One region of the Enterococcus sp. AZ109 genome, then DNA from elsewhere that is predicted to be linked to it. Evidence: riboswitches for the same ligand, from Rfam matches in the RefSeq annotation. Region 1 holds a riboswitch; each other region holds the start of a gene.
The links. Region 1 has a riboswitch for magnesium ahead of IGI42_RS06635 (FtsW/RodA/SpoVE family cell cycle protein). Riboswitches for the same ligand answer to the same signal wherever they lie in the genome.
Positions count from the first base shown of each region.

Region 2: it holds a riboswitch for magnesium, as region 1 does, so the genes downstream of both, IGI42_RS05155 (GNAT family N-acetyltransferase) here and IGI42_RS06635 (FtsW/RodA/SpoVE family cell cycle protein) in region 1, are expected to answer to the same signal.
Region 3: it holds a riboswitch for magnesium, as region 1 does, so the genes downstream of both, mgtA (magnesium-translocating P-type ATPase) here and IGI42_RS06635 (FtsW/RodA/SpoVE family cell cycle protein) in region 1, are expected to answer to the same signal.

Region 1 is NZ_JBIOSF010000001.1:1,396,311-1,403,766, forward strand. It holds gene dat (D-amino-acid transaminase) at 1-283, shown strand, start outside; gene IGI42_RS06625 (LCP family protein) at 353-1,246, opposite strand; gene IGI42_RS06630 (FtsW/RodA/SpoVE family cell cycle protein) at 1,329-2,510, opposite strand; gene IGI42_RS06635 (FtsW/RodA/SpoVE family cell cycle protein) at 2,485-3,639, opposite strand; M-box (ykoK) riboswitch at 3,748-3,915, opposite strand; gene IGI42_RS06640 (hypothetical protein) at 4,361-4,483, shown strand; gene IGI42_RS06645 (GNAT family N-acetyltransferase) at 4,480-4,923, shown strand; gene IGI42_RS06650 (class I SAM-dependent methyltransferase) at 5,028-5,762, opposite strand; gene IGI42_RS06655 (shikimate kinase) at 5,915-6,412, opposite strand; partial or broken gene aroB (3-dehydroquinate synthase) at 6,444-7,456, opposite strand, start outside.
Region 2 is NZ_JBIOSF010000001.1:1,072,522-1,079,977, forward strand. It holds gene mgtA (magnesium-translocating P-type ATPase) at 1-2,043, opposite strand, end outside; gene IGI42_RS05155 (GNAT family N-acetyltransferase) at 2,253-2,651, opposite strand; M-box (ykoK) riboswitch at 2,842-3,012, opposite strand; gene IGI42_RS05160 (ECF transporter S component) at 3,286-3,891, opposite strand; gene IGI42_RS05165 (TetR/AcrR family transcriptional regulator) at 3,991-4,590, shown strand; gene IGI42_RS05170 (2-isopropylmalate synthase) at 5,171-6,685, shown strand; gene leuB (3-isopropylmalate dehydrogenase) at 6,690-7,456, shown strand, end outside.
Region 3 is NZ_JBIOSF010000001.1:449,234-456,689, forward strand. It holds gene IGI42_RS02165 (alpha-ketoacid dehydrogenase subunit beta) at 1-157, opposite strand, end outside; gene pdhA (pyruvate dehydrogenase (acetyl-transferring) E1 component subunit alpha) at 160-1,269, opposite strand; gene mgtA (magnesium-translocating P-type ATPase) at 1,654-4,254, opposite strand; M-box (ykoK) riboswitch at 4,414-4,583, opposite strand; gene IGI42_RS02180 (YbhB/YbcL family Raf kinase inhibitor-like protein) at 4,668-5,177, opposite strand; gene IGI42_RS02185 (L-threonylcarbamoyladenylate synthase) at 5,183-5,839, opposite strand; gene IGI42_RS02190 (LysR family transcriptional regulator) at 5,958-6,869, shown strand; gene IGI42_RS02195 (nitroreductase family protein) at 6,989-7,456, opposite strand, start outside.

The DNA of each region.
Region 1 (7,456 bases):
GATTACCCATCCTGCTGACAATTTAATTTTAAACGGAATTACCCGTCAGACTATTTTAAAGCTGGCAAAAGAAAATGATATTGCGATTGAGGAACGGATTTTTTCAGTAGACGAGCTTAAAAATGCCGACGAAGTCTTTATTTCCAGCATTATGGCAGAAGTAACGCCTGTCACAGCGATTGATGGCGAAACCATCGGCGACGGCAAACGTGGCCCTCTTTCCGCCGAGTTGGAAGAGTATTTTGTAGCTGAAATTGAGAAAAATTGCGGGATTACCTTATAAATCAAGCTTCGTATTAGTCCTCGTTAACAAAAAGAAAGAGGCTGTGACATAAAACGTCATAACCTCTTTTTAATGCAAAAACGCTGAAATAGCTTGCTGATTTTGTTCCAATTCTAGCTCTAGCACACTACCAGAAGGCGTATCATCATTGTAGTTCCAGCTACCTTCTACCGGTATCGAGAGCGTTTTAAGCGATTGCTGCTCCCCTTTAATAAAATCTAATCCACAAGCAAGTAGGACTTTGTTTGGTAGATTCGTTTCAATACTCCCCATTAGTTTACCAATTGTTTTTGGCAATTTTAGGAGAGTTGTGACTTCTTTAGCTTGTTGGCTCAAGGCTTCCACTACTTGTTGTTGCCGCTTGATCCGACCGAAGTCTCCTTCCCCATCCCCACGGTAGCGAGCGTACTGCAATAACGTATTGCCATCCATCTGCTGTTTCCCTTTATTAATTTCCACTCCGTCTAATTCAAAGGACTCCTGGGCATCTAGAGTGACTCCTTTGGGGAAGAGTTCATTGATACAATCGACAAACTTGTCAAAAGTCATACTGATATAATACGGCGGTTCCACCGAAAAATTTTGCTTTAAGGTTTCTTCCAGCAAGGGGATTCCGCCATAAAAGTAGGCGGCGTTAATCTTGTCCTTATCATATCCGGGAATTTCCACGTAAGAATCTCGCATGATGGAGACTAGCTTAGGCTGCTTAGTCTCACGATTGTATTGAGCGATCATCAGACTGTCTGAACGACCACTCTTGTCATCTGGTCGTGCATCGGAGCCAACTAATACAACATTAATAACTGAGGGGATGCCCTCAGGTACCGGCAGAGCTGAAGAGTCTTTCGTTGGCTTCGTCTGCTTTTCAGTCGAAAAACCGTGGATAAACTCAAAGGAAGTAAACCCTACTACTGCCACTAAAAGCGTGAGTATAATAATGATCGCTGTCTGTCGTTTATTCATTTGTTGTTCCTTTCTATTGAAGAGAAACGCTCGCTTGAAAATTCGCAGACGATCCTTTATGCTAATTCAAGCTGAGAATTTCTCAGTCTATCCCTTTTGTTTGCGGGTCGAATGAGCGGCAACTCTTCGGCCCGCTTTTTTCCATTCCTAAAACGATTCCTAGCCCCAAACATACGGTAATTAAAGATGTCCCTCCTTGACTCAAAAAGGGTAACGGAATCCCTGTCAACGGCAACATTCCAATAGCTGCCCCGATATTTTCCACCGTTTGAAACACCAGCGAAAAAACCAGCCCTACCGAAAAATAAAGCGCAGCTCGTTTATTGGTTTGCATTCCTGCCACCAACAGTTGATAAAATAGGTACACGTACAAAAATAGGACGCCGCTGCTGCCGATAAAGCCAAATTTTTCACCAATAACGGTAAAAATCATATCAGACTCTCTGACTGGGACATAGACCCAGGCGGCATCGCCAGCTTTTCCAGTAAATCCACCGGTAGCGATCGCCAGCATACTGCGAACCTGTTGAAACGAGATAGAGTCCTGATATTTTTGAGGGTCTACCCATGCTTCAATCCGATTTAGCTGGTATTCCTTGAAATGCAAAACTTTTAGAATCGCTCTTCCCCATTCAGTGAAAACGAAAAGCAGCAAGCAGCTGCCTAGCACAGCCAATAAACCTGCTAAGCAAAATAAAATCCGCTTATTAACTCCCGCAATAATAAACAGTGCTCCTAAAATGCAGACGAATACCAGACTCGTGCCAAAATCCCGCTGCAAAAACATTAAAAGAAAGGTCGGTAAAGCAAGCAACAAGCTTTTTTGCATATAGCGCCAGTCAGACTGCCACGTTCGATTTTGGGTTCTCTGCTCATAATGTAAGGTGCAATGGACCAGCATTAAGATAAAGGTAATTTTCATCATTTCAGAGGGCTGCAGCGTTAGCGGTCCGATTCTCAGCCAGCGTTTGGTTCCTGTTAATTCAAACATGGCTGGGTCATAATACCACTGCAGCAGCACCATGACTCCTAGCGAAAGTCCATACCATAGCGGTGCATATTTCACGAGAAACGAAAAAGGTAAGCGACGAGCTGTTAGCAAAGTGGCTAATGCTAACCCACTAAAGATCAGCTGCTTAACTACAATCGGTTGTACCAATTTCCCTTCTAGCACAGCTGTCTGATATTGCACCCAAATGCTCAGCAGCAGGAATAAAAAAATCGGCAGCAGCAACGCATCATTCCATTCTTTTCTTCTTAGCATAGGGCACCTCCTTTGCTGAAATATTCAAGGCAATCCCGATACAGAAAGAAAGAATCAAATAACTGGTTCCACCATAACTAATGAAGGGCAAAGGAATCCCAGTCATCGGAATAAGCCCCAATATGCTGGCAATATTAATGCTCGTTTGTGCCAATAGCAATGTGCCGATTCCTAATAAAACCAACGCCGCTTGATGATTTTCACAACGGGTACTTATTTGGAATAAGCGTAAGCATATCAGAAATAACAAAAACAAAATTCCGATAGCTACAATGAGTCCCAATTCCTCAACGATGATGGAAAAGATAAAATCCGTTTCAGCTTCCGGTAAATAGCCATTTTTCGTGATACTGTTGCCGATACCCCGCCCGAAGAACCCTCCGTTATACAGAGCATAGTAAGAATTACTCATTTGATAACCCACACCATTGATATCTGCAAACGGGTTACCTGCGACCGCAATCCGCTCATACACATGTTGAAAAAGGTGAGGCAATAATTGGAACTTACCCAAGAGCAGGACAATTCCAGAAACAGCACTCATTAGAATAACCGCACCCACCCCTAAGATCAGACCAATATCAACGGCTATCGCTGATGACCAAAATAAAACCCCCGCAATAACCAAAATCAAGACAGCTCCTGCTACCTTAGGCTGAACCAGAATTAAGAGCATCAGAAACAGCGTAACGAAGATTGGTGCCCGTAATTCTTGCTTTGTCTGCAACGGATTGCGGAAATAGTAGCTTAAATAAAAAATCAACGCGATATTGGCAAGCTCAGATGGCTGAAACTGGATGCCAAAAATAGAAACCCAGCGTTGCGCACCATTAACAGTTACGCCAAATAAATGAACTTTTACCAATAGAAGCAACAGTGCCGAACAACCTAACAATAGCTGAGCCATTCGCAGCGTTAAAAAATGCGACAGCTTGATGGAGAATGTTAGAGCAATAACCAACCAGCTTAATCCCATAAAAATTAGTTGCCGATAGAACAAGCTCTGTGGATTTTCACCAGCAATCATTAGACGATAAGAACTGGCACTGTAAACCTCTAAAAGACCGATTGTGCTCAGGACAGCATACGGTCCTAAAATCCACCAATCGATCTTTTTTATCTGCTGCATCGTTTCACCTCCTTTAACAACTATTAGGTGAACACGAGCGGTTATTTATACTTTTTAGAATCCATACAAAAAAGGTCAGAAACCTTTTCGAACAAGAATTCTGACCAAGCGTCATCTCATCGTCCGAGTTTTAGCACTATACAACGTAAAGACCTGGGTCTTAGCTATTTTTGAAAAGCCTTAATCCGACAATTCCTGTTTTACCCGTTGGCATCTTTCGATGTTTCTGAGCAATAGCTTGTGTTTGTATAGGAGCCTCACCTAACAAGGTTGTTGCTATTTTATTTTCACGACCTCATCTTACTCTTAGGCAGGACTAAGTTGCAACCAAAAACCGAAATTCCCCCTTGAATTTACTCTTTCTTAATAACAATGAAGAAAAGATAAAAGAACGATTATATATTTTATAAAATAAGGAAATCTATTTTCACATCAGAAAAACCAGAGTGATGCTCATTGGATACTTTCGATTAGCACTAAGTTAGCATTAGAAAAAAATCTATTATGCCAGGGCAAATGAGATAAAAGCCCTCATCACAAAAATCATAACAATAACTATTCATTTCATTCATAATCCCCAAAACTCAATAATAGGTATTCGATAACAAATTATAAAAGACCACGGAATTTCAAAATAAATAACAATTAAAACGAAGGCGACCTATTTACTATCCTACTTATTGTGCTAAACTAAGGAAAACTAGATTAAGGAGATATTGAATTGGAAGAATTAGTTTTGGTATTACCGGAAACCTGTTTAGAAAAAGCAGTCCTCACTTTTAAGCAAGAATTTTTTGATCAGGATGAGCCAGTAATCCTGGTAGTGGTTTGTTGGATCAGATGAATTATCAAGACTGGTTAGTGTACACTCGAAATAGTCGTAGTGAAGAAACTCGTCAGTCAAATTGGGTGCCGTCTACGGTCTTCTTTGCTCTGCGCAAAAGTGACCACAAGATTATTGGCATTATTGATATTCGTCATCACATTGACCATCCACTTTTACGCAACTACGCTGGACACATCGGTTATGCGGTTCGGCCAACAGAACGGCGGAAAGGTTATGCGACAGAGATATTAAATCTGGGGTTAGGATATGCTGAAATATTGGGGCTATCTGAGGTAATGCTGGGATGTCACGCTGATAATCTTGGTTCTATCCGAACGATTGAGCAAAATAGTGGGGTGTTGATCGAAGAAAAAATGAATGATGCTGGACAAACAGTTTGCCTTTACTGGATTCAGCTAGGAAAAACACAAAACAATCAGTCTGTCGAAGAACAATAAGCACATCTTTTTGCTATCGTATCGATTTTTCACTCGTTCCTACAATTGAAAACAGCACTACAAAAGAGACCCTATCAGCATTTTCTCTGATAGGGTCTGGAATCTTATTTTGAATTGGTTGCTGAAACAATCAGCATCATTGGTCGTCTAAATTCATCTTTCATCCCCGGGATATCCAGCATATTCTCCGGCGGTGTCGGCTCAACGATTCGATCAATGGTGAAACCATTCGTCAACAAACCGTCTAAATAGGTGGTCAAGGTTTTATGGTATTTCGTGACCTCACTGCCTAAGAAATGAGCGGAACGCTTGCCTTCATAAAAGTAATTATCCACCGGAAAATGAGCGATTTCACCAGTTTCATCATAGTACCAATCCTGAGTGCCATAAGCGGTAAACACCGGATGTTCCACTGAAAAAATAAATTGTCCACCTGTTTTTAAATAGGCATGAACATTTTTTGCCACTACCTCAAATGAGGGGATGTAATGAAACGCTAAAGAACTGATCACTACGTCAAATTGGTCAGCTGTAAAAGAAGCTTCTTCTATGCCTTCTTGCAAGTAGGTAACATTGTCATAAGGGGTCTGCTGTCTGGCTACTTCCAACATTTTCTCAGAGATATCCACTCCTGTAACAGCTTTAGCCCCATGCTCCGCAGCATAGATACAATGCCAGCCATATCCGCAGCCTAAATCAAGGACAGTCTTGTCTTTAAAATCTGGTAACAGCTCTTTTAACGTCTGCCATTCACCCGCACCATCCAAGCCTTTTTTACTACGTTCCATTTGGCTGTAGCTTTCAAAAAATTCTTCGTTGTCATAAATATTGTTTGTCATTTTCATTTCCTCCATGTAATTGAAATTATTGGTTGGCTATTACATGGAGTTCCTCTCTTTTGTGGGCAATCATCGTTCCTCGCTCCTTTCAATCATGCCGTGCGCATGTTTTTTTCTTACCCACAGTTTAACACATTTTGTACCAGATAAGACTAAGCAAGGTGCTGAACAATTTCTTGTGCGATTTCTTGCGGACAGCGATTGGAGGTGTCCACGGTAATTTTTGCTAATTGTTCGTAGAATCTTTCTCTCGAGTGGAACAATTGCTTGATCTCACTGTCGTTTTTATTGGCTGCATTAGGACGAATATTTTCTTCATCATTGCGAATACGGTCAATTAAGATCTCAGGGTCAGCTTTTAAGTAAATCACTTTTTTGTCCGCTAATACTTGTTGATTTTCTTCCTGCATGATTACCCCACCACCAGTTGCGATGACCGACTTTTGAGTGATGGCTTCTTTTAACAATTTTGTTTCATGCTCACGGAAAGAGGCTTCGCCGTGTTTTTCGAAGTATTGACTGATGGAGCCGATACGTTCAACTAATACATCGTCCATGTCCACTCGTTGACAATTTAATAAATTCGCTACCTCATGACTGATTGTTGTTTTTCCTGCGCCCATAAAGCCGATTAAAATAATAGATTCCATTGTGTTTTGCTCCTTTTTTTATGATCATTTTTTATGCTAGTAAGTATTCTTTTAATTCAGGCAGAGGAACGGTATGGATTTGACTCTTCCCGATATCCTCTACAAGTACAATATGAATCTTGTCTCCGCGAACCTTTTTATCATGTAAAATTGCTTGGTAAATTTTATCCGGATTCCAAGGTGTATAGGCAGAAGGCAACTGAAACTTCTCCACCATTTGTATGATTTCTTCAGTTAGCTGACTTCTGCATAAGCCTTTTTTTCAGCACCTCGGGTCATTTGGACCATCCCCAGCGAAACAGCCTCCCCATGGCTGATCATTTCGTAATTTTCACTCGCTTCTAACCCATGGCCGATTGTATGGCCGAAGTTCAGTAGCAGGCGATCTGCCTGATCGAATTCGTCTCTTTCCACTAAAGTCTTTTTGACCTTTAGGGCTTTTTGGATGATGCTTTCGCTCTGGGCCATGATATCGTCTAGCTTAGTTAAATGACGTAATTGCTTCCATAAATTTTTATCTTGAATGAGGGCACATTTGATCACTTCCGCCATCCCTTCAGACAGTCTTCTTTCCGGTAATGTTTTTAACGTATTTGGATCAATCAGTACGCCATCTGGTTGAGCGAAGGTACCGATTAAGTTTTTGGCTTTTTCGCAATTCACACCGGTTTTTCCTCCGATACTGGAATCAACTTGTGCCAACAATGAGGTAGGCACTTGGATGAAGGACAACCCACGCATGTAAGTTGAAGCGACAAATCCGGTTAAATCACCGATTACGCCTCCCCCTAAGCCGATTAATGAATCACTCCGACTGAAATCGTGAGCTGTTAGGAAATCGTAAATCTCATTGGCAGTTGCCAGTGATTTACTTTTCTCGCCAGCGTCAACTACGTAAGGATGAACCTCGTAGCCTTGAATACCTAAGTATTGCATCACGGTTTCCCCGTAAAGAGGAAACACGTTAGAGTCACTGATTAGGGCAATTTTTCGTTGGGTCCAAAGTTCGCCTGTCCAGCTGCCGATTTTTTTTAAGGCATCTTT
Region 2 (7,456 bases), 320 kb from region 1:
ATTACCAAAGTTGGAACTGGCGGTTGCTTTGATATACTTCATAATATTCCCAAATGTTTCACGACCAGAAACAATTCCCCGTTCTAAAACCATTAAATCCTTTTCCAACAAAATGACATCAGCAGATTCTTTGGCGATATCAACAGCGGTGTCCACAGAAATACCGACGTCTGAAGCTTTCATTGCTGGTGCATCATTAATTCCATCTCCTAAGAAGCCAACAGTATGTCCGTTTTCTCTTAGTAAGCGAGTGATTCGAGCTTTTTGCTGTGGATTTAGTTTAACAAAAATGTTGAAGGCTTCAATTACTTTTAATAACTCTGAGTCAGGCATACGAGCAATTTCTTCCCCGCTGACTAATACTTCTGCCTCTAACCCGACTTGTTTGCAGACGGATTCAGTAACCAACGCATTGTCACCCGTTAAAACTTTGACGCCAACGCCATGTTTTTTCAACGCTTCTAAGGCTTGCTTAGTGGTTTCTTTTGGTGGATCAAGAAAAGCTAAGTAGCCAATTAGCACCATGTCTTGTTCATCTTGAACGGAAAATTCTCCCACGACACTTGGGTTAGTCTTTTGTGCGACGCCCAGAACGCGCAAGCCATCTGAATTTAACTCCTTTACTTTCTCCAGTATTTCTACACGGACTTCTTCAGTCAAGGGAATGACCTCTTTGTGAAAATCTACATAACTGGAGATTTCCAACATTTCTTCAATGGCTCCTTTTGTGATCATTTGCGTCTTGCCTTGAGCATCCTCCACCACTACACTCATGCGGCGGCGTTCGAAATCAAAAGGAATTTCGTCGACTTTACGGTATTGAATTTTGCCAGTGTTGAGTGTTTCTTTGGACGCATCAATAATTGCAATGTCCAATAAGTTTTTTAAGCCAGTTTGATAATAGCTATTTAGGTAAGCATGACGTAAGACACGATCATTCTCTTTCCCTTCACAATCAAGATGATATTCTAAGATAATTTTGTCTTGGGTTAAGGTGCCAGTTTTATCGGTACATAGCACGTCGATGGCACCGAAATTTTGGATTGAATTCAAATTCTTGATAATCGTTCCATTTTTTGCCATACCAGAAGCGCCTTTAACTAAGTTGGTAGTAACGATCATTGGCAGTATTTCTGGTGTTAGACCTACAGCGACTGATAAGCCAAACAGACACGCTTCCATCCAGTCCCCTTTTGTGAAGCCATTGATTACAATAACAGCGGGTGCCATCAAAGACATAAACTTAATTAGTAAGAAAGAGGTTTTTTGAATGCCTAGTTCAAAACTCGTTTTTACTGGTTCGCCCGCTAAGTCTTTGGCGACATGACCAAATAGTGTTTGGTTTCCTGTTGAGACCACTACTCCTTCAGCAGTTCCACTAATGACATTACTGCCCATAAAGACTAGATTTTCGTAGCTAGTTTCAGTGTCATAGCTGGCTGTTGTTTGTTCGGCTGTTTTTTCTACTGGGTAGCTTTCACCGGTTAATGCTGACTGCGATATAAATAAGTCCTTAGTTTGAATCAGTCGAATGTCCGCTGGAATCATATCACCTGCTGATAATTTTACGATATCGCCACAAACGATTTCTTCCATTGGAATTTCACTAAACCGATTGTTTCGCTTCACTGTTGCAGTCACTTTAACCATTGATTTCAATTTTTCAGCTGCCTGGTTGGATCGCACCGATTGAATCAAGGTCATTGTCCCACTAAGAATTACCATAATAGAAATAACTGCCACACCGAACAGGTCTTTATCTCCCGGTGCTGCCAAAATAAATTCAGTGATAAAAGAAACAATTCCTAATGCGATCAATACAAGGGTGAATGGTGTAATGTACGCCTTGATTACTTCTACAATCAAGGGTGTTTTCTTGCCATAAGTAATTTTGTTGTCACCGTATTGCTCCCTTAGCATTCCTACTTGAACTTCCGAAAGACCTCTTCTAGGTGTTTTGAAGTGCTCCCACATATTTTCTACGGTGCTTTTTGCCATTTGTTCGTAGTTTACGATTGTTGGATTTTTAATTTGTTTTTCCATTTTTTGTACCTTCTTTCCGATCATCGCATACCAGATGACTGTGCCTAGTCCAAAGAACACAGCGTTTTCTAGGATGATTTTCATATTATTGCCTCCTTAAGTCGAGACAGTGAAAAGAAGGTTCTCAAACGAGTTAGCTAAAAACAAATAGACAATAGTCTTTTGCTATTTGCCTATGCTTTTCTTTCCAAAGTCTCTGTTGATCCGAGCTACTGTCGTCCATTTGTTTTCATCTCCTTTGATTTTGTTACTGCTAGTTTCTTCTTAAATACTTTCAGTTCTACTGCATGGTCGAAATACGTTTCTGCAAGGCTGTCATAACCTAATTTTTCATAAAAATGCCATGCTTGCTTACGTCCTGTTAAAAAGACAAGGGTAAATCCTAAGTTTTGGGCCACTTTTTCAGCGTAATCAAGCAACTTCCGCCCGATGCCTAATCCTTGGCATTTTTCAGAGACAGCCACTTGTTTGATCTGAGCAATTTGGGTATTAACAGGATGTAGCAGTGCGGTAGCGACTACTTTTCCATCGATCCTTACAATCAGGTGCAGATCTTCTTTTTCTTGAAGTGGTGCATAAGTCAGTACTGGTTTGCCAGCGCTTTTCATCAAGAGCTCATTGCGTAGGGTAATTCCTTTCCAGTAATCTTGACTGTTCCAATTAGTTAGTGTGAACACTGTTTTACCATGATGTTTCCTCCTCTGTTTAGTGTTTTTTTGGAAAAACTTGCAAGCGACACAAAAAGACCTTTCGCCAAAAACTCAGCGAAAGGTCTGAAATAAGCACAAAAAAAAGCCCATTGCGATCTAGTCGTTGAGTTTTGGCACTATACAACGTAAAAAGCAGCGCTTTTAGCTACCTTAAGAAAAGCCTTGTAATCGACAATTCCTGTTCTACCCATTGGCGTCTCTCGACATTTTTGGGCAGTAGCCTGTGTTTGTATAGGAGCCTCACCTAACAAATCAAGTTATTCGTTTTTCCGAGGTAAGAATACCATCATTGGATTTAGCTTGTCAACACTAAAAAAATAAAAGAACAAACACATTTTGAATAACGTTTGTTCTTTTCAGGTTATCTGTTGTTCATTTTATTAATGAGCAACCGGCTGCTCAGTGGTCTATTTTTTCAGTATAGTTATACTTTTATTTTTTGCATAGAACCTGATACTTTAGTGATTTCCTAGTCAGAATACAACTATCTACCACAAGTGAAAATATTTTTAAAATAACAAGCCTATTCTAACTAATTTCGATTATCAGGACTTAGATGCGTCGCTGCAAATAGCGCACGAACGATCAAAGGAGTAATAATTGCAGCTCCGATCATTTCAGCAACTCCATTAGTAAAAATCAATGTTCCTAGTACTTTGATCAGCCCAGAAGGATTTACACCATAGGCATCGGCTACGCTGTTAGTGTATAATAAACCCATGAGTGACAATACTAAAACCGTATTTGTTAAAGAACCAAAAACGGCTGCGATAATCGTTGCCAACGTTAATTTATGATATTTTTTATAAAGCCAAGTAAATAAAGCCCCTGCTACTAGTCCAACCATTACTCTGGGTAGAACGGATACAATTGGGTTGGTAAAAACGAGCGTATCTAACGGATTAGTTGGCGAGGTAAATGCTCGGATAACTGTAAAGATGCCCCAGACCAGACCGATAAACATACCATCTTTTGTCCCTAACACAACAGCCGCAATAATAACTGTGATATGAATAATGGTTAAATCAGTGATTCCTAGTGGGATAAAGCCTAAAAAAGGAACCATTGCTTGTAACATAATCAAAGCAGTTAATATAGCACGAATCGTTAGCCGATACGTTTTATTTTTAGTATTCATTTTTTTCACTCCTAAGTTAGTTTCGATGACACTCGTGTCATTGGAATGATTATACATAAAAATGACACCTGTGTCATTAATTGATTACCGAGGTGACCCATGAAAAACAATTCAAATGAAGAGCGTAAACGTCAAAAACGTGAAGCTATCTTAAAAAGTGCCCGAAAAGTATTCGCGAAAAAAGGCTTAATTGATGTCACTATGAAGGATATTATTGATGAATGCGGAATTAGTCGTGGTGGAATTTACTTATATTTTGACTCAGTAGATGAGATTTTTATTGAGACAGTAAAGCGGCGCAACAGCCGAAAATTTGATTCCATTCGCTCATCCATTAAAGAGAATCAGCCTTTTGATGAACTGTTGGACAGTTACTTCAACAGCCACAAAGAACGTTTGTTAAATACAATTAATGATAGTATGCTGCGGGCTATGTACGAGTATTACTTCACCCATAAATCAGATGAGGATCGTGAGTTTCAGCAGGCACAAATGGGCGCTACCAAAGAAACGATCTCCGAAATTCTAGAGTTAGGTGTTCAGCAAGGCGTCTTACTAGCCCAACCATTAGGTCAGTTGGCAGAAAACTTCATGTTCGTCATCGAAGGATTAAGTGTTTTAGCACTAATCGGTGATATTAGCGAGGTCCAAATTGATCAGCAGTTTTCGCTGATGAAATCTTTATTGCCGCGAACATAAGATTGAGATTGTAACAGAAGTATTCAACTCCGAGAAATACGCGAATAATCCGTAAATAACTGCTCATATTTTTACGATTACTCGGATCATTTCCGAAAGAGCTGCTTCACTTCCACTAACAGAAAAGTGCGAAAAAGCAGCTTTTACAGCTTTGATGGCATATCTCATAGTAGATACTTACTGAATATCTTTCTTTGACAATAGCAATACTCTTGCCAATCCCCCTTCGTTTGTAAACAAGTTCATTAGTTAGAGCCTAAGTCATCTATTTGGTCCCTTTGAACACCGAAAAAGATATTTGGATAAATGTATCCGATCATGGAAATTTAATCTTTTTTTCATAAATCTATTGACTTTGTAAGGAATCTTTTATATGCTTTTATCAACAAAAAATATTGACAACTGATAGGTGAATACCATGACATATACAACAAACAACTTTAACAACTTATTATTATAACAGGGACTCTTTAAGCAATTAAAAGAGAGTCCCTATTCGCATTGCATCGAGAAGAAAAAGGTTCTTCTTAGATGGAGTGCTTTTTTTATACCTATTTTTTGTTAAAAGGAGCGGATAAAAATGAGAAAGATTCAATTTTTTGATACCACCCTGCGAGATGGTGAACAAACACCCGGCGTCAATTTTAATACAAAGGAAAAAATTCAAATTGCCATGCAGTTAGAAAAATGGGGCATCGACGTGATCGAAGCAGGTTTTCCGATCGCATCACAAGGAGATTTTGAAGCCGTCAAAGCAATTGCTGAAAGTGCAAAGCGGATGACTGTTGTGGGACTAGCACGTTGTCAGAAAAAAGATATCGATCGAGCTTATGAAGCATTAAAGGATGCGGTGGACCCACAAATCCATACTTTCCTAGCAACTAGTAATGTGCATATGGAATACAAATTGAAAATGACTAAAGAAGAAGTCATTGCTTCTATTAAAGAGCACGTTGGCTATGCGCGAACACTTTTTGAAAAAGTTCAGTTTTCACCTGAGGATGCTTCCCGTACCGATCGAGACTTCCTATTAGAAGCTGTGCAAACAGCCATTGATGCTGGAGCAACCATCATCAACGTACCAGATACTGTTGGTTATTCGAATCCAACCGAATACGGCGGAATTTTCAAATATTTGATCGAAAACATTAAGAGCGATCAGGAGATCACCTTCTCTTCTCATTGTCATGATGACTTGGGGATGGCAACTGCTAATGCGCTAGCTGCCATTGAGAACGGGGCGAACCGTGTGGAAGGCGCAGTGAACGGAATCGGTGAACGAGCGGGTAACACGGCTTTGGAAGAAGTGGCATTGGCTCTGCATATTCGTAAAGATTTCTACGATTGTGAATCCAACATTGTGTTGAACGAAACCAAACGGACTAGTGATCTAGTATCACGTTTGTCTGGTATTCCGGTACCAAGAAATAAAGCGATCATCGGCGACAATGCTTTTGCTCACGAATCAGGAATTCACCAAGATGGCGTGTTGAAAAATCCGGAAACCTATGAAATTATCACCCCTACTTTGGTGGGTGTTAGTCAAAATTCACTGCCGCTTGGCAAACTCTCAGGTCGCCATGCGTTTGTAGAGAAATTGAAAGAACTAGGTTATCAATTGTCGGATGAAGAAATCAAAACATCCTTCATTCGCTTCAAAGATCTGGCTGACAAGAAGAAACAAATTACCGATCAAGACTTGATTGCCCTACTGACTGACCAATCACGGGAAGAAAGCGAAACCTGCAAATTGGCCAATGTCCAAGTACAGTACAGCTCCGGCGGCTATCAAGGAGCAATTGTTTCAATTATTGATGCACAAGGCCAGACGAAAGTCGCTTCTAAGATCGGTTCTGGTAGTATTCAAGCAATTTACAATGCCATTGATGAATTGTTCCAACAAAGTCCAGATTTAGCGCAGTATGAAATTCAAGCAATCACTGGCGGTGAAGACGCGCAAGCCGAAGTACGGGTAACCTTAAATGATCCTAAAACCAATCGAATCTTCCGAGGAATCGGCATTGATTTTGATGTATTACAGGCTTCGGCCAAAGCTTATATTCAAGCAAGCAATCAAATGAAAGAACAGGAGTAACGAAATGACGAAGAAAATTGTAGCATTAGCCGGTGACGGCATCGGACCAGAAATTATGGCTAGCGGTTTAAAAGTATTAGCCGCTGCTGAAGCATTAACAAACGAAAGCTTTGAAATCGCAGAACAGCCTTTTGGTGGAGCAGCGATTGATTTAACCGGTCAGCCTTTACCAGAGGATACTTTAAAAGCCTGTGAAACAGCCGACGCAATTTTGTTAGGTGCAATTGGTGGCCCTAAATGGGAAAAAGGGCCGGAAACACCAGAAAAAGGCTTGCTGGCACTACGTAAAGCATTAAATCTTTTTGCTAACATTCGTCCGGTAACTGTTTCCGAGGCGTTGCTTCATCTTTCACCGTTAAAACCAGAGATTATTAATGGAACAGATTTAGTCATCGTTCGCGAGTTGACTAGCGGAATTTACTTTGGTGAACCAAGAGAACTAGGTACAGAGGAAGCTTATGATACCAATCGTTATCAAAAATTTGAAATCGAGCGGATCTTACGCAAAGGGTTTGAAATTGCTCAAACCCGCAGCAAGAAAGTCACTTCTGTCGATAAAGCCAACGTGCTAGCAACTAGCAAATTATGGCGTTCAGTAGCAGAAGAAGTAGCAAAGGATTATCCAGATTGTACATTAGAACATCAATATGTTGATTCTGCGGCTATGAAATTGATTCAAGCTCCTAGCAGCTTTGACGTAATTGTTACAGAGAACCTATTTGGTGACATCCTAAGCGACGAAGCCTCTGTCTTGCCTGGTTCACTAGGTGT
Region 3 (7,456 bases), 950 kb from region 1:
CGCGTTCTTCACCGAATTTTTCTTGCAGCCCTTCAGTTGCTCGGAATACGCCGCCATTTTTACCAACGTCTTCACCAAAAACTAGGACATCTTCATCTTTTTCAAGCATCAGAGCTAAGGCATCTGTAATTGCTTGGATCATTGTTTTTTGTGCCATGTTTATTTCGACTCCTTCGCTTCGTAGAATTCAATTTGTTCTTTAATGTTTTGTGGTTGTACTTCATACATATTTTTTAAGAAATCCGATACTTTTTGTTTTGGTGCTCGGTCAGCATCCGCAATTGCTTGCTTGATTTCGTCTTTTGTTTGTTCAATGATTTGTTCTTCTTTTTCTTCAGACCATAGTCCTTTTTCCGTTAAATAATTACGGAAGCGCACTAATGGGTCTTTTTGTTGCCATTCGCTGTCCATATCTTTGGTACGGTAACGAGTTGGGTCATCACCTGACAAGGTATGTGGACCATAACGATAAGTCAATGTTTCAATTAAGACAGGTCCGTTTCCGTTAATTGCCCATTCACGAGCCATTTTAGAAACCATATATACTGCTAGTGGGTCCATGCCATCCACTTGAATACCCGGAATTCCAGCTGCAATAGCTTTTTGTGCTAGTGTAGTTGCTGCGGTTTGTTTTTCACGTGGTGTCGAAATTGCAAAACCGTTATTTTGAATATAGAAAACTGCATTGGCTTTATAAGCGCCTGCAAAGTTGATAGCTTCATAGAAGTCACCTTGAGAAGAACCACCATCACCCGTGTAAGTGATGACTACGTTCTTTTTGTTGCGTTTTTTAAGACCCAATGCTACACCAGCCGCTTGCACGTATTGTGCGCCAATAATAATTTGTGGCGGAAGTGCTTGCAAATCGTCAGCATATAGGTTACCGGCAGCATGGCCACGAGACCATAGAAATGCTTCTGACAATGGAAGTCCATGTTGAACAAGCTGAGGAACATCTCGATAACCAGGAAGTAATACATCTTCTTTTTCAAAAGCGAAATGGCTAGCCAGTTGACTCGCTTCTTGTCCTGCGGTTGGTGCATAAAAGCCAAGACGACCTTGACGGTTCAATGCAGTTGAACGTTGATCCAATACACGAGACCATACCATTCTAGTCATTAATTCTACTAATTCCTCATCTGTTAAGTCAGGAACTAAATCCTTATTTACGACTTTCCCCTCTTGATCAAGTGCTTGATATACTGGGAAATCGGCATTGATTTTTTCCAGCAGGGCTTCAAAATCAATTGCATTCTTTTTCTTTGCCATGTTGTAACACAATCCTCTCTTTAAGTCTTTAGAAAGTAACACAGACCTTCAATCTGTATCATTGTTCTGTTGCTTACATATCTAAAGTAACATTTTTATTAAGGAAACACAACCAATATGCTGTGGTATTTTGAAGAAAATGAAGCGATTTTCCTGAAGATATTGTGATAAAAAAAACAATCTCTTCTAATTTTAGTCCTTTATCCAATGAAAGATTGAAAACGTTCTATCCAATAGCACCGTTGAAGGATTAACCGATCAACGTTTTCTTTTCCGAAGGGATAAGATAAATATTATGTGAAATTAGAAACAATGCAATCTGAGAATTCTTCTTCTAAACACAAAAAAAGAAACAGAGTAACGAAATTCGTCACTCTGTTACAATTATATCCATTCTTTTGCAATTTTGATGTAGAGATACTTAGCCAATTGCACAGCAACCATATAAGCTGCGACAATTCCCACAAACCAAATCCAATAGCTGGCAGGTAATTGGACAAATTCGAACTGTTCTCTAAATGGTGTCAGAACAATCAACATCCCGATAACCACTGCAGCCATAATACTGCCGAAAACCGGCAAGGATGGTCGACTTTGGATGAAAGGGATTTTCCGGGTTCTTACCATTAAGACGACCAAAGCTTGAGTTGCAAGTCCTACCATGAACCATCCTGTTTGGAATAAGCTTTGATTGGCTATTGTATTTGCACCAAAAACAAACCACATCACCAAGAAGGTAATTACATCGAAAATCGAGCTGACCGGTCCAATACAAACAGTGAACTTCATCAACCCTTTGGTTTCCCATTTAGTTGGCGTCAGCAGTTCTTCCTCATCCACGTGATCCCATGGAATCGTTAATTGAGCGATATCATAAATCAAATTTTGTAATAGCAATTGCAAGGACAGCATAGGTAAGAATGGCAAGAAAGCACTAGCAATTAAGATTGAGAAGACATTTCCAAAATTAGAACTAATCGTAATCTTGATATATTTCATCATATTACTAAATACTCTTCGGCCTTCGATTACACCACTTTCTAGTACATTCAAGCTCTTCTCCAGCAAAATAATTGAGCTAGCATCTTTCGTAATATCGGCAGCGGTGTCCACGGAGATTCCTACATCGGCTTTTCGTAGTGCGGGTGCGTCATTGATTCCATCACCCATGAAGCCGACTGTGTGTCCAGTTGTTTGTAAAGCTTCAATAATCCGAGCCTTTTGCATCGGGTTCAATTTAGCGAACAGATGAGTCTGATTAGCTGCTTGCTGCAATTCTTCATCACTCATTTGATCGACTTGATTGCCTAATACGAAGCGTTGTGCGTCAATACCTACGTCTTGGCAAACCTTTTGCGCTACAATCGCATTGTCACCTGTTAATACTTTAACGGCAACTCCATGTTCGTGTAAGGAAGCAATTGCGGTAATTGCCGATTCTTTAGCTGGGTCTAAGAATCCCATGAAACCGATTAAGGTCATATCTTTTTCATCTTCCGTGCTGTAAACCGCTTCATCGTGGGCATCCCGTTTAACAGCTACAGTGATCACTCGCATCCCCTGACGGTTCATCCGTTCATTCACTTCTTTTAATTGTTGGTGCAATTCTTCAGTAAATTCCAGTACTTTACCATCAATTTCCACATATTTGCAAATCGATGCCATCTCTTCTACAGCACCTTTAGTGATCATCCATTGATGTTCATCAGCCTTCACAACAACCGTTAAGCGGCGACGGGAAAAATCAAAGGGAATTTCATCAATCTTTTGAATCTCATTAAAAGGCAATTGGCGCTTTTCTTCTTCATAGTAATTAATTACAGCAATATCCATCAGATTTTTCCAGCCGGTTTGATAATTCGAATTCAAAAATGCCAGATCCAGTACTTGGGTATTTTCTTTACCTAACGGATCTAAGTGCTGCACCAGTACTACGCGGTCTTCAGTGATCGTGCCCGTTTTATCGGTACAAAGCACGTCCATACTGCCTAAATTTTGGATCGACGGCAGTTCTTTGACGATCACTTTATGTTTTGAGAGGGTCAAAGCTCCTTTAGCCAAGTTTGAGCTGACGATCATTGGCAACATTTCAGGGGTCAAACCAACCGCTACAGCAATGGCGAAGAAGAAGGCGTTCCCCCAATCACCTTTTGTAATACCATTAATTAAGAATACTAAAGGAAAAAGCACCATAATCAAGCGCAGCAACACTTTACTCACTCGGGCTAAGCCGATATCAAAGGAAGTTTTTCCCCGTTTGGTGGTCGCATTTTTCGCAATGTCACCGAAAAAGGTTTGCTGACCCGTTTTTAAAATGATTGCACGTCCTTGACCACTGAGTACATCCGTCCCCATAAAAACTAAATTAGACATATCTAAAGCATTGTTCTCATCGTCATCGACCACAGTAGCTGATTTTTCTACTGGCATCGATTCGCCTGTTAATGAAGATTGATTAACAAACAAATCTTTTGTCCAAATTAACACTGCATCTGCTGGAATCATGTCCCCAGTTGCCAAAGTTAAAATATCCCCTGGAACTACTTCGTCCATCGGAATTTCTTTCGTCTGACCCTCTCGAGTAATCGCTGCCGTATTTTCAATCATTTCTCGCAACGCAATACTGGCTTTTTGGGAACGATATTCTTGAATAAAGGTAATCAGCACACTAGCTAAAATCATAATTCCCATAACAATAGCCGCTTCATAATCAGAAGTCAGAATTGATACCACCATTAATAACGCTAATACATATACAAATAAATCATTAAATGCTTGAAAAAATAAAATGATTGCAGGCGTTGGCTTTTGTGCAGATACTTCATTGGGACCATATTCTTCCAAACGTGCCTTGGCATCCTCTTCTGATAAGCCTTTTAACGACGTACGCAGATTTAAGAATAGATCACGATCAGATAATTGAGCGAGTTTTTTCAACTCTTGATCTTTGCTTACTTTGCGAGCGATGAGGTTCTTTTTGTTCATCATCGTATTTCCTCCTCTTTGCAGAGAAAACATTCATCTCCTCCACGGTTCTATTATTTTTCGGTCGACTACTGTCTGGATGATCCATTGATCCTCACCTTTCTTCTATACTTTAGCACACGAAAAAACGCGCACTCGAAAATGAGCACGCGCAAAAGCAATCATGGTCATCGTCGAGCTTTAGCACTATAGGGCGTAGACAGACTGATCTGTCAGCTGCGTTATGAATCACCTTCACGATGATCCCTGTTCCACCAACTAAGACTCTCTCGATTCTTTCGCGGCAGCAGCTTGTGTCCATATAGGAGCCTCACCTAACAATTAATTTAATTTCCAATTCCACTATAGTAAAGATACACGTATGTGTCAACTAATAGGCAATTAGAATCACGTGAGAAAGGAGTTCTTCTCAATCACGCTCTTCCAATCAGCTGAATTTCAGCTTTGGCCAACGTACAGCTATTTGCCGCTTTTAAAAATTCATTTAAAAAGTACCCCGACTGCAAATCAAGTTCACTAGGTAAAGCGTACACGGTTAGGGTATAAATATGATCTTGGTCTGGAGGTGTTGGCCCAACAAATAATTCATCGATCGCAGAAAAATCACCTGCCAAAAAAGAACTGGAAAAACTGTTTTTACCTTGAATCGTTGGTGCTTGATTGGTTAAGCTGAAATTTTCTGGAATGTCAGTTAAAGCTACTGGAATATTTGCCATCAGCCAGTGAATCCAAGGAAATGAACAGACTTGTACCGCATCATAATCAATTAAGGTCAAGGCAAAAAATTTTGTTTCATCTGGAGCCTCCTTGATGGAAAAGGGAAACGATCTAACAGGATTACCTGCCCTGATGTCTTCATTTTCAGCGGCTTTTCCAAATCTTGCTGGAATCATTCCATCTTCAAATATTGTTTCAATTCTCATTTCATTTACTTCCCTTCTTTTATTTTCGGCAGTAAGCCTATCACAGCTTCAATATCTTTTGGTGTAATGTCCCCTAACCGAATAATCGTCGGTGTTTCAACAGTCAGATCAATGATCGTACTAGAAGTCGTTGTTCCTTGGGACTCACCTACTATAATATAATCCACTGATCTTCCCACCTGTTCTAGCACGATCTTCATATCTACCAGAATACCTTCCGCTTGACCTGAAAGATTGGCTGAGATCATTGTAACCGGATGCTGATGTACCTCCATAAAACTACGCCATACCGGATTACTTAAACAACTCATAGCGACTGTCTCACTGCCACAGAGCATCTTTGGCGGTACGTTAGCTTTTGCCTTCAAGATAATATTCAATGGTCCTGGCCAAAAAGCATTCACTAGTTTTTCAACGATCTCTTGATTTTCGATCGAAGCATATTTCTGCCAGTCCAATGGCTGAAGGAAAAACAATGTCAATGCTGCGTTAGCCGGACGTTTTTTGATGGCGAAAGCCCGTTCAATTGCTGCTTCATTCCATGGATCAAGGGTTAATGCCAGATTTGTATCACTGGGTGTTACAATGACTCCGCCTTCGTTAATACAGTGACTAGCTAATTGGAAATTTGTTTTTGATGGCGTTAATAATTTTTCTTTCATGACATTCTTCCTCTCGTTTCCTTCTAATACTCAGTGTATACTAGTGAAAACATCAGATCTAATAATTAATTAATTGAATTTCCATTATGATTCGTAATCAATTGAATGAGGTGAAAGAATGGCATTAAAATGGCTTCAAACATTCGTGATCGCAGCCAAATACTCCAACTACAGTAAAACTGCTGAAAAACTTTACTTGGCTCAACCTACTGTCAGTCAACACATCCGTAATCTGGAAAAATCACTGGATAGCAAGTTGTTTGAAAAAAGTGGACGAAATGTGGAACTTACCAAAGTCGGTCGCTTGTTTCTACCAACTGCACAAGCGATGTTGAAAGAATTTGAACACGGGTTAGAAGAAATTAATCGCTTTGAAAGTGGGTTTCAACAGAAATTTTCCTGCGCAACGGCTCCTTTCATCGCAAGTACCCTTATGCCCAAGTTCTATAAGCATTTACTTTCACAGCATCCAGAGATCGATTTGCAACTTGAGGTAGTAAAATCAATGGATATCGAAACAGATATTTTAATGAACAAAGTAGACTTCGGCTTATCCCGAATAGAACCGCAGAATAAAAATGTAGCCTATCAAAAAGTTTGGGAAGATAACATTGTATTGGTGATTCCTAATCATGAGGACTTTTCAAACTTAAATTTCCAGCAGTTAGCAGCAACCCATCGTATGTTAGTGAATGATCATCCTTATTATATAGAAGAAATTATTCCCTACCTTCGAGAATTATATCCGAATCTTACAACTATGAATTTAACTCAGATTGATGTGATTAAGAGCTTTCTTTTGAACGCCATCGGCTATGCTTTTCTTCCATATAGCTCGGTGCTTGAAGAAATAACAAATGACAAGCTGTTGCTTCTAGAAATTGATCAATTACCCGTTTCCTCAGTCTCCACTATTTATTTTTGCTACAAAAAAAGTAACCCTGCGATTCAAGCGTTCCAACAAATTTTAGTAGATTTTTTATCCGTAACAAAAAGCATCCACTTTACTGACAGTACACGCAATGTTTAGAAATGACGATCGTTTAATCGTCAAAGTCTTCTATAAAAAAGGTTTTCATACAGTCTTTTAAAAGATTCAAAAAAATAAAAACGCCTTTCGCTCATTTTGTATGAGGAAGGCGTTAAACTTTAGTCTTTTAAAAATTTCTGTTCTTTCACAAATGTATCTACACCAGTATTTGGTTTATTGCTGAAATAATCCGCAAATTTTTTGCTCCACAGCTTAGTCTCTCTGGCCTCAGCAAAAATTTCCATCGTTTTATCATAATTTTCGATTTCTTGATAATCGTAGTCTTGATAGCCATCATAGTGGATTACTGCTTTTTCAGGCAAACGTGGTTTGATGCGCATTTCTACAGTTGGTTTACCAATACTCAGACCGGCAACCGGCAGAACGTAGTCTGGTAAATGCAAAAGTTCACTGATTTCTTTGATGTCTTTACGAATGCTTCCTACTACGACACTCCCTAAACCTAGAGCTTCAGTAGCGATAACGGCATTTTCAAGTGCTAAAGCTGTATCCGTCACGGCAGTAATCAATGGATCGATGCCTTCAGCGATTGGATAATCTACTTGATAATGCTCAGCAACTTTTTG